3 regions of the Amycolatopsis sp. VS8301801F10 genome follow, and region 1 is predicted to be linked to each of the others. Evidence: riboswitches for the same ligand, from Rfam matches in the RefSeq annotation. Region 1 holds a riboswitch; each other region holds the start of a gene.
The links. A riboswitch is a leader RNA that binds a small molecule or an ion and turns the genes downstream of it on or off. The one in region 1 is predicted to bind thiamine pyrophosphate.

Region 1 (5,935 bases):
GCACTGCTGCGGATCCTGCTCGTCGGCGGCTGGATCGTGCTGCAGCTGTGGGCGGTCGGCGCGATCGCGCTGGCGGTGTCGAGCTGGACCGAGCACCCGATGCTCGTGGTCGCCTCGGTGCTCGCGACGAACATCGTCTTCACCATCCTCGGCTTCCTCAGCTCGCTGAAGTGGCTGCACCCGTTCCTGCTCACGCGGAACTGGACCCTGGCCCCGGCGTCGGTGCTGCAGGATCCGATGTCGCTGTCGATGATCGGCGAAGGCGCGGTCCGCGCGGCCTGCTACATCGTGGTCGGGCTGTCGCTGGCCTACGCGCGCCTCGTCACCCGGGACGGCTGACCTGGGGGTTCAGCCCACCACGGCGATCCCGTCCGGATCCGGCCGCAGCCGGACGGGATCGCCCGCCCGCACGTCCGCCCCGGCCGGGGCGACCGCGTCCACAGTGGACTCTCCGCACCGGACGACCAGCCGCAGATGCTCCCGCCGGTGCACCGCCGCGGTCACCTCGCCCAGCACCCCGTCGTCGGCCGCTTTCAGGCCGTGCGGGCGGAATCCCAGGCGAACCGGACCGTCGTCCACTGCCAGCTCGACGGCACCCAGCCCAGTCCGCACCACGCCGCCGGCCGCGGTGCCGTCCAGGAACGTGGTGACGCCGAGGAAGCGCGCCACGTCGTCGTCCACCGGCTTGTTCCACACCGACCGGACCGCGCCCTCCTGCCGGATTTCCCCGGCGTCGAGCACCGCGACGCGATCGGCGAGCGTGAAGGCTTCCTCTTGGTCGTGCGTCACCAGCAGCGCGGTGATTTTGCTGCGCCGCAACAGGTCCGCCAGGTCGATCGCCAGCTGCTCGCGCAGTCCAGCGTCCAAACCGGACAGTGGCTCGTCCAGCAGCAGCAACCGCGGTTCGGGAGCCAGCGCGCGAGCCAACGCGACGCGCTGCGCCTGTCCGCCGGACAGCTCGGTCACGCGTCGCCGCTCGTAGCCTTCCAGCCCGACCAGCTTCAGCAGTTCCTTGACGCGCGCCGCGTGCCGTTCGCGAGGCACCCCGTGCATCCGCAGGCCGAACGCGATGTTCGCGGCGACATCGCGGTGCGGAAAGAGCTGTCCGTCCTGGAAGACCAACCCGAATTCGCGCTTGTGCACCGGCACCGCGGCGAGATCGGCGCCGTCCCACGACACCGACCCGGACGACACCGGCTCCAGTCCGGTGATCGCGCGCAGCAGTGTCGACTTGCCCGACCCGGACGGGCCCAGCAACGCGAGCACCTCGCCGTCGGCGATGTCCAGCTTCGCGTCGCGGACCGCGGCGAACGCTCCATAGTGGACAGTCAGGTCCCGTACCGTCAGCGCCATCAGAACTCCCCGACCGTGCTGGCGCCGCGGACCGAGCCGAACCGGTCGATCAGCGCCACCGCCACCACAGTCACCACCATGAGCAGGGCGCACGAGGCGTACGCCATCTGGTTGTTCAGCTCGCCCGGCCGGCTGATCAGCGTCGCGACGGCCACCGGGAGCGTCGGCGCGTCCGGCCGGGCGAGGAAGCTGGTCGCGCCGAACTCGCCGAGCGCGACGACGTAGCCGAAGCCCGCCGCGGCCACCACGGACCGCGCGACCAGCGGGAAGTCGATCTCCCGCCACACCCGCGCCGGGCTCGCGCCGAGCGTCGCGGCGGCCTGGCGCAACCGGATGTCGACCGCGCGCAGCACCGGCAAGATCATCCGCACCACCAGCGGCATGATCACGAGCGCTTGGGCGAAGGGCACGAGCAGCGGCGACGTGCGCAGGTCGCCGGGCAGCGCGTCGAGCGTCACGAGGTAACCGAAGCCGACGGTCACCGCGGAGACGCCCAACGGCAGCATCAACGCGACGTCCATGGTCTCGCCCATCCCGCGCGCGAGCCCGCCCGGCGAACGGCGAAGCGCGACCAGCACGACGCTCGCGACCAGGCCGACGGCCATCGCCAGCAACGTCGCATCCGTGGCCGCGGCGAGGGAATTCTGCGCCGCGATCCAGCCGGACACCTGCAGCGCGTCGTTCTGCCCGACGGTATTCAGCGCCCGATACCCAGCGAGACTCCACCCGTCCGAACTGGACACCGATTCGACGAGCAGCGACACAATCGGCGTCAGCAGCAGACCAAGCACCACCACGGCGGCACCGACCGTCCACCACTCCCCGCCCCGCGGCCGACGCGCGGTGACCTGCGCGGACCGCAACTTCACCGCGTTCTCCCGCTTCCGGCGCGCCATCGCCCCGAGAACCAGCGCGGCGACGACGGCGGCGAACTGGATCAACGACAACGCGGCCGCACCGGAGAGGTCCAGCAGGTCGACCGTCCGGAGGTAAATCTCGGTCTCCAGCGTCCGGTAGCTGCCGCCGCCGAGGATCAGCACTACGCCGAAACTGGTGGCGCAGAACAGAAACACCACCGCGGCGGCGGACGCGACAGCCGGGCCGAGCGCGGGCAGCGTCACCGAGCGGAACGCCCGCCACGGCGATGCTCCGAGCGCCCGCGCGGCCTCGGTCGCTCGCGGATCGAGGTGCGCCCACAGCCCGGCGACCGTGCGCGCGACGACCGCGACGTTGAAGAACGCGTTGGCCAGCACGAGGGGCAGCACGCCGCCGTCCGGCCAGAGCGCCCGGAACGCCAGTCCGACGACGACCGTCGGCAGCACGAACGGGACCAGCACGATCGTCCGCGCCAAGCCGACGCCCGGCAGCCGGACCCGCGCCAGGAGGTACGCCACCGGCAGCCCGGCGAGCACCGCGACGACGGTCGACGCGGCCGCGCTGGCGAGCGTGAACCCGGCGAGCCGCCACGTCCGCGGGTCGCCGAGCACGGTGTCGACGCCGCCCGCGGAGAACCCCCGGCCGACGATCGCGACGACCGGCCAGGCGAAGAACACCACCAGGAACGCGACCGGCAGCAGGCCGAGCAGCGTGAGCCCGATGGTGCGCGCGGGGATCACGCGCCCATGAGCGAGCGCCATTCCCCGATCCACTTCTCCCGGCCGGCCTGCACCTTGTCCGCGGGCATGGTGGCCGGAGCCTGCGGCAGCGGAGCCGCGGTGGCCCAGCCGGCGGGCAGTTCGACGCCCTGGCGCGCCGGGTAGACGTACATGTTCGCCGCGACCGTCGTCTGGAACTGCTGCGACAACAGGAAGTCGACGACCTTCTGCGCCTGCGGGACCTGCTTGCCGTTGGTGAGCACGCCCGCGTACTCGACCTGGCGGAAGCAGGTGTCGAGCAGCGCCTTGGTGCGCGGCTTGCCGTCCTCGCCGACCTCCGCGGCCGGCGACGAGGCGTAGGACACGACGATCGGCCGCGGGCCCTTGCCCGACGAGCCGGAGAAGTCCTTGGTGTAGGCCTCCTCCCAGCCGCTGACGGTCTTGAGGCCGTTGTCCTTCAGCTTCTGCCAGTAGCCCTTCCAGCCGTCCTCGCCGTACTTCGCGACCGTGCCGAGCAGGAAGGCCAGCCCCGGCGACGCGGTGGCCGGGCTCTCCGCGACGGTCAGGTCCTTGTACTTGGGGTCGGCGAGGTCGTCGTAGCTCTTCGGCTCCGGGAGGCCCTTGCTCGCGAAGTAGGCCGGGTCGATGTTCACGCAGACGTCGCCGAGGTCGACCGCCGCCAGCCGGTGCTGCGGGTCGACGGAGTAACGCTGCGGGCCGCGGTCGGCCTCCGGGCTCGTGTAGGGCTGGAAAACGCCCTCGCTGAGCGCGCGCGAGGCGAAGGTGTTGTCGACCCCGTACGCGACGTCGCCGATCGGGTTGCCCTTGGTGAGCACGAGCTTGTTGGTGAGCGCGCCGGCGTCGCCGGATTTGAGGATCTTGAGCTTGATCCCGGACTGGCGCTGGAAGGCGTCGAGCACGTCCTGCGGCGCGGCGAACGAATCGTGCGTGACCAGCGTGACGGTCGGCGTCTTCTGGTCCGAGCTCGCGGACGACCCGCCGGAGTCGCCGCCGGACAGCGAGCAAGCGCTGGCGAGCATCGAAACCCCGGCAAGGCCTGCCACCGTGCGGACGGTCCGCGACATCATTCTTCCCCTCCTGCACTGCGCCGGATGAGGGAGAGCGATACGGCCTCCCTACGCCGGCATGATCCGGATCCAGGTGCGAACGGTCGCGGGCTGTCGGACCCGCCTCTCAGCCCGGCGTACCGGACTCCCGTGGCAATGCCGCAGCGTAGCCGACACCATGGAGCGATGACGCAACTATTGAACGACTCGGCAGTGGAGCAGGCCCTCGGCACCGTCCCGGAGTGGCAGCGCGACGCGGCGACCATCGTGCGCACCGCCGAACTCCCGTCCTTCCCGGCGGCGATCGAGGTGGTGGACCGGGTGGCCGAACTCGCCGAGGAAGCCGGCCACCACCCCGACATCGACATCCGCTGGCGCACCCTCACGTTCCGCCTCAGCACCCACTCCCTCGGCGGGCTGACCGAAGCCGATTTCGCGCTGGCCCGCCGGATCGACGAGCTGCTGGCGGCCCGCTGACCAGGTGTGATGTCGGCAACCCTGGCACCATGAGCGGCCCCTTCGCGCGTCTTCCGGACAGACGACGAGAAGGAGGTCAGCATGGTTCAGGCAGTCGTGGTGGGAATGGGTTCGTTCGCCCTGATGGTGGCCGCCGCGGGCGGCGTGCTGTGGCACACCGCGCGCACTCGACGTGACCTTGATCACAGGCGGTAACAGTGAGCTAGATCAAGGCGCTATCCCAGCGGAATCGTCGGCACTCGCCCCGCTAGGACCCGCCATGAACAGCACATCCACCCAGCTCACCGCCGCGCAGCGCACGTGGGTCGCGGTGTTCTCGACCGCCGTCGTGCTCCTGTCGATGGTGGTGCTCGGCCTGCTCGGCTGAGCGCTGCCCGCGTGAGTCAGGTCACCGGGCCCGCGGGCGGCAAAGCCGGGACCCGCTGATGCCGCTGAGCGTGCTCGACCCAGCCCGGCGGCAGCCACTGCCCGGTGACGAGCTGCGGATGCCGCGGGTGCATGGCGTTCGCCCACGTCACGAAGAGCAGTTCGGCCCATTCCGACTGGATCAGCCAGGAGACTGGGCCGTTTTTGCTGTCCCCCGTCACGTGCGCGACCGCCGGGGCGACCATTGTCGCGCCGGTGATCGAGTTCCAGCTCCACGCGAGCACGCGCGGCGTATAGAGGTGGAAGCCGTGCGGGCTCAGGTAGATGCCGCCCTGCTCGATCGGCACCCAGCGCGGCACCGCGGCCGCGGCCGCCGCCTGCCGTGCCCGCGACCGGGCGATCGCCCCGCCCACCAGCGACCCGGCCACGAGCCCGGCGCCGACCGCCCCCGTTCCGAACACGAACGGCGTCGACACGCTCCAGCTTCCGTCCCCGAGCGCCCGGTAGTCCGAAACCACGACTGATCCGGCAGCCCAGAACCGTTCGCCAGCCACGTTCCGGCCGGGAAACGGCGCGAGCACTTCCTCGACCTGGCTGAGGTCGGCGTCGCCCGCCAGGTGGCAGGTGTAACTCAGCACGTCGTCGCGATAGGTCCAGGGCGGCGCTGTCGGGGACGGCTGTTTTTTGGCCATTCGAACCCCCTCGCTGAATGCGGGGATGATCGTAGCGAAGGTCCAGTCGGCTATTCAGCCGGGGAATTGGTGTGCCGCAAGGAATATTCCGCTGGCGGCCTAGGCGATCCGGAACCGCTCGCGGTATTCACTCGGCGTCGTCTTCAACGTCCTCCGAAAAGACCGGTTAAGCGTCGAAACAGTGCCGAATCCGCAGTTCCTGGCAATTCTCGACAGAGTTTCCTCAGTCGTCTCCAGCCGATGCCTCGCCGCCTCGACCCGCGCGTGCTCGACGTAGGCGGCGGGCGTCATCCCCAGCTCCGCCTTGAACACCCGGGTGAGCTGCCGGTCCGTCACGTGCGCTTGCGCGGCGAGGTCGGACACCGTCAGCGGATCCGCCAGATGA
Region 2 (5,935 bases), 570 kb from region 1:
CCGCGGACGGCGACGGTCCGGGCGTGCTGTTGATCAACGACATCGACGCGCTGCTCCCGGCCACTCAGCCGCCGCCGGTGGCCACCGTGGTGCTGGAAGAACTGCGCGCCGCACTGCGCCGGGACGGGCTGGCCGTGGTGGCCACGACCGCGCGAGCCGAGTCGGTGGACCCGCGGCTGCGCGGCGCCGACCTGCTCGACCGGGAGCTGGGACTGCCGTTGCCGGAGGCGAAAACGCGCGTCGAACTGCTGCGGATCCTGCTCCGCGACGTGCCGGTCGAATCCGGTGCCGACCTGGGCGTGCTCGCCGAACGAACCCCCGGCTTCGTCGCCGCCGACCTGCTCGCCCTGCGCCGGGACGCGGCGTTGCGGGCCGCGCTGCGCCAGCGGGACGCCGACGAACCCAAGATCTCCCAGCAGGACCTGCTCGACGCGCTGGCCACCGTCCGGCCGATCTCGCTGTCCACTTCGGACAATCTGGCCACCGGCGGGCTGACCCTGGACGACGTCGGCAACATGACGTCGGTCAAGGAAGCGCTCACCGAAACCGTGCTGTGGCCGCTGCGCTACCCGGACTCGTTCGCCCGGCTCGGCGTCGAACCGCCGCGCGGCGTGCTGCTGTACGGCCCGCCCGGCGGCGGCAAGACGTTCCTGGTCCGGGCGCTCGCCGGGACCGGGGCGCTGAACGTGTTCGCGATCAAGGGCGCGGAACTGCTGGACAAGTGGGTCGGCGAATCGGAACGCGCGGTCCGCGACCTCTTCCGCCGCGCGGCCGACGCGGCACCCTCGCTGATCTTCCTCGACGAGATCGACGCCCTCGCCCCGCGCCGAGGCCAGTCGTCGGATTCGGGTGTGGCCGACCGCGTGGTCGCCGCGCTGCTCACCGAACTGGACGGCGTCGAACCGATGCGCGAGGTGGTCGTGCTGGGCGCGACGAACCGGCCCGAACTGGTCGACCCGGCCCTCCTGCGCCCCGGCCGGTTGGAGCGGCGAATCTACGTCCCGCCGCCAGACGCGGAATCCCGCGCCGCGATCCTCACCGCGACGGCCAAGCACACCCCACTGGCGTCCGATGTGGACCTCACGGCCACCGCGGAGGCACTGGAGGGCTACTCGGCCGCCGACTGCGCCGCCCTGATCCGCGAGGCAGCACTGACGGCAATGCGCGAATCGCTGGAGGCCCGCGAGGTGACCGCGGCGCACCTGGCCAAGGCCCGCGAGGCAGTGCGACCTTCACTGGACGCGGCACAGCTGGCGACGTTGGAGGCTTACGCGCAGGCGCAGCAGGAACGGTGAGGCCGGTGAGCGCTGGTGCCGGGTATTGGCGGTGCCAGCGCTCGCTGGCGTCACGGTGACTTCCTGTGGTGTGCGGAGTCTGGGAGGTGGTTCGCCTTGGCTGCCGCGCTCGTCGGTGCTCCGTGCCGCACCACGCACCAGGCTGTGCCATATCACCCGGCTACGCTGCATGACCGCTGCGTCCAGCCGCCTGCCATATCGGGCTGCCCGTCCTGCCATACCGCGCCGCCTGGTCTGCCACGGCTAGCCACTCGCGCTGCCATACCGCGGCGTCCGCGCTGCCATACCGAGCCACTCACGCTGCCATACCGCGCCGCCCGACCCCGCCATACCGAGCCCCGCCTTGCCACAGCGAGCCGCCCGCCCTGCCATACCAGGCCGCCCGTCCTGCCATACCAAGCCGGACACCACACCCCACCACCGCGCCGAACGCAGATCAGCCGAGCGCCACCCACCCGACAACCCAGCACCCGCACCCGAGGCACCGCAGACATGACAAAGCCCGCGCCGGAGCGCGGGCCGTCACAAACCGAATCAGCTGCCCTTGTGTCCGGGCTGGTAGTCCTTCGTGATGATCACTATCACCCCGGGGCTCGAGTTCTGGATGCCCTCGAACCGGGGCTGGGCCTGGAAGCCGAACTCCTTGGCCAGCTGTTTCGCGGCGGCTTCCTCGTCGGTGCCCGGGCGGAAGTAGGCCGTGGTCGTCGGGATGACGCCCTGCGAGTAGTTGCCGACCTCGGCGACGTTCCAGCCCGAACCTCGGAAGTCGGCGGCGGCCTGTTCGGCCAGGTGCTTGATCAGCGAGTTGTTGTAGACCCGCAGGGTGACCCACTTGTTCGAGGCCTGCTGGTCCGGGCCCGCCTGGCCCGGCTGTCCTGGCTGCTGGCCCGGCTGGCCGCCGGGCTGTCCGGCCTGGCTCGACGCCGGGGCCGACGAAGCGGCGGACGACGAGGCCGGCGCCGACGAAGCGGGCGACGACGGCGCGGAACTGGTAGGCACCGAGGACGAAGACGGCGCGGACGACGATCCGCCGGGCGAGGTGGGCTCGCCGGACGTGCTCGGTCCGGCGTTCTGGTCCCCGCCGGTGTTGAGCACGGTGACCCCGCCGATGACGGCCGCGACCACCGCGACCCCGATCAGCGCGACCCCCGCGGCCTTCAACGGCCGGGACAGTCCCGAGAAGACGCTCATGACAGCTCGATCCCCAACCGCCGGGCCCCGCGTTTGCGCTGACGGGCGGCGCGCGTTTTGCGCAGCCGCTTGACCAGCATCGGATCGGCCGCGACGGCCTCCGGCTTGGCCAGCAGCGTGTTCAACAACTGGTAGTAACGGGTGGAAGACAGTCCGAAGCGCTCCCGGATGGCGTTCTCCTTCGCCCCGGCGTGGCGCCACCACTGCCGCTCGAACGCGAGAATGTCCAGTTCGCGTTCGGTCAGGCCACCGACATTTTCCGGCGGCGACGGCTGGTCCCCAGCCATCGACTCCGCGGCGTCCATGCGGTCCTCGCAATCGGTGTCGGCAGTCCTTTCCGCGGGCGTCATTGAACCACGGAACCCATGCTCGACATGGGCATCCGACACGGCGCGTCACGGTCCGATCCAGGTGTACCAGAAGGGTCCGACTAAACTCGGCGTCCGTGACCGTCCACCCCATCTGCATCGCCGGCGAACCCGTGCTGCACCAGCCCACGCGCGAGATCACCGAGTTCGACGACAAGCTCGCCACCCTCGTCGAGGACATGTTCGAGACCATGTACGCGGCCGAGGGCGTGGGCCTCGCGGCCAACCAGATCGGGCTCGACCTGCGAGTGTTCGTATACGACTGCCCGGATGACGAGGGCGTCGAGCACAAGGGCGTGGTGGTCAACCCGAGGCTGGAGACCTCCGAGATCCCGGAGACCATGCCGGACCCGGACGACGACTGGGAGGGCTGCCTGTCCGCCCCCGGCGAGTCGTACCCGACCGGACGCGCCAAATGGGCGAAGGTGACCGGCTTCGACGTCGAGGGCAACCCGATCGAGGTCGAGGGCACCGGCTACTTCGCGCGCTGCCTCCAGCATGAGACCGATCACCTCGACGGGTTCATTTACCTGGACCGGCTCGTCGGCCGCCACGCGCGCGCGGCGAAGAAGATGCTCAAGAAGAACAAGTGGGGCGTGCCCGGCCTGACCTGGCTGCCGCCGAAGGAACCCGCGGACGCCTGACCCGCGCCGAATTCGCCGAAGGCCTCCTCGGAATCACCGGGGAGGCCTTCGGCGTCCTTCGGCCAGACGGGCGGGAGGGTTGTGCCGACCCGAGGCTCCATGGCATCGTCGGACGAGCAACCTCAACCGAATGCAACGCGGGAGCTCGCGCCTTGGCGGGCTGAGAGGGTGACTGGTGTCCATCTCGCGGACACCCGGCGTCACCGACCGCATGAACCTGACCGGGTAATGCCGGCGTAGGGAGTGAACGTCGTTGACGACGCTGGAAAACCAGGGTGCCATCGCCCCGTCCGTCACCACCGGGCCGATCACCGGCTCGCGGAAGGTCTATCACCGCACCGAATCCGGGCTGCGGGTTCCGGCGCGGCGGATCGACCTGTCGAACGGGGAGCATTTCGACGTGTACGACACGTCCGGCCCCTACACCGATCCGGACGCGAACATCGATGTCCACAATGGACTACACCCGCTGCGGTCCGGCTGGGCCGACGGGCGGGAGCACAACACCCAGCTCGGCTGGGCGAAAGCCGGGGTGATCACCCGGGAAATGGAGTTCATCGCCGCGCGCGAACGCTGTACTCCGGAGTTCGTGCGGGACGAGGTCGCCCGCGGGCGCGCGGTGATTCCGGTCAACCGCAAGCATCCGGAGACCGAGCCGATGATCATCGGCAAGAACTTCCTGGTGAAGATCAACGCCAACATGGGAAATTCGGCCGTCTGGTCCTCTGTGGAGGAAGAGGTCGACAAGATGGTGTGGGCCACCCGCTGGGGAGCCGACACGATCATGGACCTCTCCACCGGCAAGCGGATCCACGAAACGCGCGAGTGGATCGTGCGCAATTCGCCGGTCCCGGTCGGCACCGTGCCGATCTACCAGGCGCTGGAAAAGGTCAACGGGGAGCCGGAAAAGCTCACCTGGGAAATCTACCGCGACACCGTGATCGAGCAGTGCGAGCAGGGCGTCGACTACATGACGGTGCACGCCGGCGTGCTGCTGCGCTACATCCCGCTCACCGCGCGCCGGGTCACCGGCATCGTCAGCCGCGGCGGGTCGATCATGGCCGCCTGGTGCCTCGCGCACCACAAGGAATCCTTCCTGTACACGCATTTCTCCGAGCTGTGCGAGATCCTGCGCGAGTACGACGTCACGTTCTCCCTCGGCGACGGCCTGCGTCCCGGCTCGATCGCGGACGCCAACGACCGCGCCCAGTTCGCCGAGCTGGAAACCCTCGGCGAGCTGACGCACATCGCGCGCGAGCACGACGTGCAGGTGATGATCGAAGGCCCCGGCCACGTGCCGATGCACAAGATCAAGGAAAACGTGGAGCTGGAGGAAAAGCTCACCGGCGAGGCCCCGTTCTACACGCTCGGCCCGCTCGCCACCGACATCGCTCCGGCCTACGACCACATCACCTCGGCGATCGGGGCGGCGCAGATCGGCTGGTACGGCACGGCGATGCTGTGCTACGTCACGCCGAAGGAACACCTCGGCCTGCCCAACCGCGACGACGTGAAGACCGGCGTGATCACCTACAAGATCGCCGCGCACGCCGCCGACCTGGCCAAGGGCCACCAGTACGCGCAGGACTGGGACGACGAATTGTCCAAGGCCCGCTTCGAATTCCGGTGGAACGACCAGTTCAACCTGTCGCTCGACCCGGACACCGCGCGCTCCTTCCACGACGAAACGCTGCCCGCGGAACCGGCGAAGACCGCGCATTTCTGCTCGATGTGCGGGCCGAAGTTCTGCTCGATGCGGATCACCCAGGACGTGCGCAAGTACGCCGAGGAACACGGTCTGTCCTCTGTGGAGGCGATCGAGGCGGGCATGGCCGAGAAGTCCGCGGAGTTTTCCGAGCAGGGCAACAAGGTCTACCTGCCCGTGGTCAACCAGTGACAAGCACGCCTCGCACCGCCCTCACCATCGCCGGATCCGATTCCGGCGGTGGTGCGGGCGTGCAAGCGGACCTGCGCACGTTTTTCGCCAACGGCGTGCACGGGCTGGTCGCGCTCACCGCGGTCACCGTGCAGAATTCGCTTGGCGTACAAGGGTTTTCCGAGATTCCGGTCGACGTCGTCACCGCGCAGATCAAAGCGGTCGCCGAGGACATGGGCGTCAACGCGGCGAAGACCGGCATGCTCGCCACCGCGGAAATCATTCAGGCGGTAGCGAAAACACTGGACGAAGTCCACATTGGACGTGCCACGGACACGCCGTTCGTGGTCGACCCGGTGGCCGCGTCGATGACCGGACACGCGCTGTTGCGCGAAGAAGCACTGGGAGCGATCCGGACGGAACTGTTCCCACGCGCCACCCTCATCACGCCGAACCTCGACGAGGTCCGGCTGCTGACCGGTGTCCGCGTTACCGACGCGAAGAGCCAGCACGCAGCCGCGGAAGCGTTGCTGGAGTTCGGTTCCCAGTGGGTTCTGGTCA
Region 3 (5,935 bases), 580 kb from region 1:
CGTCCCTCACCTCGGGGCAACGAAGGGAGCACCTCACGCGACTTAACCGTTGAAGAAACAGAGACCAACGGCTGGGAAACGATCAGATCGGAATCATGAGCGAGGAGCAGAAGGAAGCCAAGGAGGACAAGAAGAACCTCCGGATGACCTCGGTGCTCGCCGCGGCGCTCGCGGCGGTCACCGCCGCGTTGCTGGGTTCGACGCTGGGGGTCGCGGGCACCGTCATCGGCGCCGGGGTGGCCAGTGTGGTCAGCACCGTCGGAGGCGAGTTGTACCTGCGTTCTCTGCAACGCACTCGTGATGCTGCTCGGAAGGCTCTCGAGACGGCGGCTCGGCGCAGCCGCAGCGGGCTGTCCCCGGTGCGGGTGCCGGTCGACGCGGTGCGGGAGTCGGCGCCAGGGGACGCGGCGACCGTGCACGTGCCCGCTGATCTGGCGAACATGCCGACGGTTCGGCTGCGGGCTACGGAGCCGGAGCCTGCCGAGGGGCTCGGGGAGAAGCTTCGGAAGATGCGGTGGCCGTTGATCATCGGGTCGTCCGGAGTCGCGTTCGTGGTGGCGTTGGTTGTCTTGCTGGGGCTGGACTGGACTACCCAGGGGAGCGTGTCCACCGGGTTGATTCCTCGGCAGCCGGATACCAGTCAGCAGCGGGAGGATCGGCCGGATCATTCGCCCAGTACTGAGCCGCAGGTTCCTTCTGGGGGTCCGTCTCGGTCGGGGAGTGCGACGTCTTCGCCTGCTACTACGCCTAGTGCTCCGCCGTCTTCTCGGGCGACGCAGCAGACGCAGCCGCCGTCTTCGTCTTCGAAGCCGACTACTTCTTCGCAGGCGCCTAGCGGTAGTCAGACGCCTACTGCGCCTGGGGTGCCTTCTAACGCGAATGAGTAGGCGGCTCGTCGCCCTGGGGGGCGACATTGCCGGTGATTGGTTGCGTGGGGCACCCCGAAGCCCAATTGTGCTGACGGGCGGTGGGTGCTTGTCAAGGCGGGAAAGATGCCTTGACAAGCACCCACCGCCCGCAGGGAGGCTTCGTATCGGGGTGCGGGGGAGGGGCTGGGTGCCTCGCTGTTTGGGTGCAGCGGTGCGGTTTTAGGGCTGGGTGCGGCGGCTGCGGTGTGTTTACGGGAGTTGGGCTCGTAGTGCTTGTGCGGCTGCTTTCGGGTCTTCTGCTTCGGTGATTGCTCGGACTACGACGATGCGGGTGGCGCCTGCTGCCAGTACTTCGGGCAGGCGGGGTTCGTCGATGCCGCCGATGGCGAACCACGGGCGGTTTGTGCCGCTTGCTGCGGTTGCGCGGACCAGGTCAAGGCCTGGGGCGGATCGTCCTGGTTTGGTGGGGGTGGGCCAGCACGGGCCGGTGCAGAAGTAGTCCACTCCTGGTTCCGTTGCGGCTGCGGTGGCTTGCTCCTCCGAATGGGTGGAGCGGCCGATCACTACCTCGTCGCCCAGGACTCGGCGGGCCAGGGGCACCGGGATGTCGTCTTGGCCCAGGTGCAGGACGTCGGCGCCGACTGCCAGCGCTACATCCGCTCGGTCGTTCACCGAGAGCAGCGCTCCGTGGCGGGCGCAGGCTTCTGCCAGGATCTCCAGCGCCGCGATTTCCTGCTTGGCCTCCAGCGGTGCGCCTCCGGTCTTGTCCCGCAGTTGCACGATGTCGACGCCACCGGCCAGCGCGGCGTCGGCGAACTCAGCTAGGTCTCCTCGGGAGGAGCGGGCGTCGGTGCACAGGTACAGCCGGGCGGCGGCTAGCCGGGTGCGAATTTGGTCTCCGGTCAAGGCAGGCATGGCGGTGACGTTACCCGCGCGCTACGGTGTGGGGGTCCGCACGGGAGCCCGAGGCAACGGGCTGAGAGGGAGCTGCCGCTCCGACCGTGGAACCTGATCCGGGTCATGCCGGCGCAGGGAGCGTGATTCCACTGTGAACACCAGCACCACAACCGTCACTGTCGTCGGCGGCGGCGTCATCGGGCTGTCCGCGGCTTGGCGCGCGGCCGCTCGCGGATGGCGCGTCACGGTCGTCGACCCGGAACCCGTGCGCGGCGGCGCGTCCTGGCTCGCCGGCGGGATGCTCGCGCCGGTCACCGAGGCGTGGCCGGGCGAGGAAGCCGTGCTCAGCCTGGGGGAAGCGGCGCTGCGGCGCTGGCCCGGCTTCGCGAGCGACCTCGCCGCCGAAGGCACCGATCCCGGGCTCGCCGAGCACGGCACGATCGTCGTCGGGTTCGACAGCGCCGACGCCGGGCACCTCGACATCCTCGCTGGCTATCTGCGTTCGCTCGGCCGCGACGTCGAGACGCTCACCGGACGCGAGGCGAAGCGGCTCGCGCCGGGGCTCGGCGCGGTGCGCAGCGGCTTGCACGTGCCGGGCGATTTAGCCGTGGACAACCGGAAACTGCTCACTGCGTTGAGCGAAGCGGCTACGAAGCGTGGGGTCGAGTTCCGGCGCGAGCGGTTGCAGAGCCTCTCCGAAGTGTCCGGTCCGGTGATCCTCGCCGCCGGCGCGTGGACCGGACAGCTGCATCCGTTGCTGGAGCACGCCGTACGCCCGCTGAAGGGCGAGATTCTGCGGCTGCGTCCGCGTCGCGGGTGTCTGCCGCCTCCGCCGTACACGGTGCGCGCGATGGTCGAAGGACGGCCGATCTATCTGGTACCGCGAAAAGACGGCGAACTGGTCCTTGGCGCGACGCAGTACGAAGCCGGTTTCGACCAGGCTGTCACCGCGCGCGGCGTACGCGAGTTGCTGGAAGGCGCGGAGCGGATCCTGCCCGGCATCACGGAGTACGAGCTGGTGGAGGTCGCCGCCGGACTGCGGGCCGCGAGCCGGGACGCTTTGCCGTACCTCGGCGAAGTGAGCGAAGGCGTGTACGCGGCGACAGGACACCACCGCAACGGTTTGCTGATGGCGCCCGCGACTGCGGACGCCGTGGTCGCGTGGCTGGCCGGCGAAGCCCCGCCGCCGGAGGTCGCCGCGGCGACGCCCGCCCGTCTGGAAAAGGAGCGAGTCTGATGGAGATCAAGGTCAACGGCGAATGGCGGGAATTCCCCGACGACAGCACCGTTTCCGCGGTCCTCGACGCGCTGGGCGCGGAACGCCGGGGCGTGGCCGTCGCGGTCAACGGCGAGGTCGTTCGGCGTGGCGAATGGGAAGAAGCGGTCGTGCCGAAGGGCGCGCAGCTCGAAGTGCTGACCGCGGTTCAAGGAGGTTGAGCATGGACGACCTGATCATCGGCGAGCACAAGCTGTCGTCGCGGCTGATCATCGGCACCGGTGGCGCGGCGAATCTCGAAGTGCTGGAACGAGCGCTCGTCGCGTCGGGCACCCAGCTCACCACCGTGGCGATGCGCCGCGCCGACGCCGAGGGCGGTTCGGGCGTGCTGGAGTTGTTGCGGCGCTTGGACATCGAGCTGCTGCCCAACACCGCGGGCTGCCGGACCGCGGCCGAGGCCGTGCTCACCGCCCAGCTGGCCCGCGAGGCGCTGGAAACGAACCTGGTCAAACTCGAGGTGCACGCCGACGACCGCACCCTGCTGCCCGACCCGCTGGAGACCCTCGAAGCAGCCGAACGCCTGGTGGCGGACGGGTTCACGGTGTTCGTGTACACCAACGACGACCCGGTGCTCGCCCTCCGCCTGGAGGAGGCGGGCTGCGCCGCGGTGATGCCGCTCGGCGCCCCGATCGGCACTGGGCTGGGCATCCGGAACCCGCACAACATCGAGCTGATCGTCTCGCGCGCGTCGGTGCCGATCGTGCTGGACGCGGGGATCGGCACGGCCTCGGACGCGACGCTGGCGATGGAACTCGGCTGCTCGGCGGTGCTGCTGTCGACCGCGGTCACCCGCGCAGCGGATCCGGAGCGGATGGCGCTGGCGATGCGAAGCGCGGTGGAGGCCGGGTACCTGGCACGGGGTGCGGGGCGGGTGCCGCAGCGGTTCTGGGCGCAGGCGTCGAGCCCGCCTCGGTGAGCTACGCCTCGACGACGATTTTGCCGCGCACACCGCCGTTTTCCAGCGCGCGGTGTGCTTCGGCGATATCGGCGAACGGAAACACCCGATCCACCAGCGGCCGCACCAACCCCGCGTCGACCCACCGGCTCAGGTCAGCGAGCAGATCCGCCTTCGGGTTCCCGCTGAACGCCCGCACCCAGCGGGCAGGGCGCAGCGAGTTCGCCGCCAGGTAGCCGAGCGTGCGGGCCGGATGGGCGAGGTCGAACGCGATCGCGACCATCCGCCCGCGCGGGGTCAGCAGCCGCCGGAACGCGCCTAGGTCCCGGCCGACGGTGTCGAGGATGACGTCGAACTTCCCCAGGTCCCCCGGATCGCGGTAGTCGAGCGCGACGTCCGCGCCGAGTTCCCTTGCCAGCTCCAGGTTTTTGGCGCTCGCCAGCCCGGTCACGTGCGCGCCCATCGCTTTGCCGAGCTGGGTGGCCACGAAGCCGACCCCGCCGGTCGCGCCGCGGATCAGCAGGCGTTCGCCGGGTTTGAGCCTGGCCTTGTCGCGCAGCGCGGTGATCGCGGTGGTACCCGCCAGCAGCGACGCCGCCTGCGCGGGATCGAGCCCGGCAGGCACGTGGTCCAGCCGATCCGCGGCCATCGCGTAGTACTCGGCGGCGGTGCCCATCCGCCGCCCGACGCCCCAGACGAGATCGCCGGCGGCGAACCGGCTCGTTCCGGGCGCGGCGACCTCGCCGACCAGGTCCAGGCCGACCCGCTTGGGAAAACGCTTGCCGCTGAACGGAAGCAGCTTCCCGGACCGCATGGCGAGTTCGCCGCCGTTGACCGACAGCGCGCGCACCCGGACCAGGACTTCGCCGGGGCCGGGCACCGGTGCCGGGACCTTCACCTCGTGCAGGACTTCCGGCGGTCCGTAACGGTCGTAGACGATGGCGTTCATCGAAGTGGAAGGCATGTTCCACTTCTAGCACGGAAAGTGGAAAGGGTCTTCCGATTCGCCTAAAGTGAGAGAGTGCCGGAAAAATCGACTCGGTTGCGCACCGACGCCGCCCACAATCGCGCGCAGATCCTCGAGGTCGCCGAACGCACCTTCGAGACCGAGGGCCTGGACGTGTCGATGAGCGAGCTGGCGCGCCGTGCCGGTCTCGGCGTGGCCACCGTGTACCGGCATTTCCCGACCAAAGCCGACCTGATCGCCGAAGCCTTCGCCGAGCCGATGGCCGAATGCGCGAGCATGCTCGACGAGGCGCTCGCCGACCCCGATCCGTGGCGCGGCTTTTGCCGGGTGATCGAGGAAGTGTGCGCGATGCAGGCGCGCAACCACGGTTTCTCCGCCGCGATCGTGACCGCGCTGCCGGATCAGGCCGCCTTCGGACAGCTGCGGGACCGGGCGTTGCGGGCGTTCGCCGAGCTGATCCGCCGGGCGCAGGAAGCCGGTGCGCTGCGCGCCGACTTCGCGGTTTCCGACCTGTCGCTGATCTTGCTGGCGAACGGCGGCCTGCGGGCGGGCGCGGGAGCCGCGGCACCGGCGGCGTCGCGTCGGCTCGCCGGCTTTCTGCTGCAGTCGTTCCGGGCCGAGGCGGCCGCGCCGCTGCCGCCGCCCGCGGAGCTTCCGCTCGACGTTTCAGTGCTCTGAATGGGCGGCCAAGCTGCACAAATCGGCGGGTTATGGTGATTTCTCCCGCGCTTGACACGGATTGAGCACGGGCACGCCGTATGGTTGACGGCACCCTTTCCGGCGCACCCAGCGGCGGGCACCAGCGTCAGAAGGAGCCGATCGTGACTCTTTCCTCGGTCCAGGACGTAACGGGCCGGTTGTATCTCGCGGTGGGGCGGCTTTCCCGCTCGCTGCGCCAGGCCGGCGCGCCCGGACCTGGACACGGGTCCATCTCCGCGCTGGCCACGCTCGTCCACTTCGGCGAGCTGCGCCTCGGCGACCTCGCCGCGAAGGAAGGCGTCGCGGCGGCCACTATGTCGCGCATCGTGGCC

Region 2: another riboswitch for thiamine pyrophosphate. It lies ahead of thiC (phosphomethylpyrimidine synthase ThiC); the one in region 1 lies ahead of F9C11_RS13360 (thiamine ABC transporter substrate binding subunit).
Region 3: another riboswitch for thiamine pyrophosphate. It lies ahead of thiO (glycine oxidase ThiO); the one in region 1 lies ahead of F9C11_RS13360 (thiamine ABC transporter substrate binding subunit).

The regions. Positions count from the first base shown of each region.
Region 1 is NZ_CP176065.1:2,759,118-2,765,052, reverse strand. Features, by position in the region: gene F9C11_RS13375 (ABC transporter permease) at 1-339, shown strand, start outside; gene F9C11_RS13370 (ABC transporter ATP-binding protein) at 349-1,353, opposite strand; gene F9C11_RS13365 (ABC transporter permease) at 1,353-2,990, opposite strand; gene F9C11_RS13360 (thiamine ABC transporter substrate binding subunit) at 2,966-4,033, opposite strand; TPP riboswitch at 4,065-4,177, opposite strand; gene F9C11_RS13355 (4a-hydroxytetrahydrobiopterin dehydratase) at 4,202-4,492, shown strand; gene F9C11_RS13350 (hypothetical protein) at 4,876-5,550, opposite strand; gene F9C11_RS13345 (GlxA family transcriptional regulator) at 5,650-5,935, opposite strand, start outside.
Region 2 is NZ_CP176065.1:2,185,737-2,191,671, reverse strand. Features, by position in the region: gene F9C11_RS10615 (AAA family ATPase) at 1-1,295, shown strand, start outside; gene F9C11_RS10610 (LytR C-terminal domain-containing protein) at 1,830-2,486, opposite strand; gene F9C11_RS10605 (DUF3263 domain-containing protein) at 2,483-2,791, opposite strand; gene F9C11_RS10600 (peptide deformylase) at 2,932-3,498, shown strand; TPP riboswitch at 3,626-3,758, shown strand; gene thiC (phosphomethylpyrimidine synthase ThiC) at 3,752-5,395, shown strand; gene thiD (bifunctional hydroxymethylpyrimidine kinase/phosphomethylpyrimidine kinase) at 5,392-5,935, shown strand, end outside.
Region 3 is NZ_CP176065.1:2,178,163-2,184,097, forward strand. Features, by position in the region: gene F9C11_RS10540 (hypothetical protein) at 96-887, shown strand; gene thiE (thiamine phosphate synthase) at 1,119-1,784, opposite strand; TPP riboswitch at 1,815-1,921, shown strand; gene thiO (glycine oxidase ThiO) at 1,918-3,003, shown strand; gene thiS (sulfur carrier protein ThiS) at 3,003-3,203, shown strand; gene F9C11_RS10560 (thiazole synthase) at 3,206-3,958, shown strand; gene F9C11_RS10565 (NAD(P)-dependent alcohol dehydrogenase) at 3,960-4,901, opposite strand; gene F9C11_RS10570 (TetR/AcrR family transcriptional regulator) at 4,959-5,582, shown strand; gene F9C11_RS10575 (MarR family winged helix-turn-helix transcriptional regulator) at 5,726-5,935, shown strand, end outside.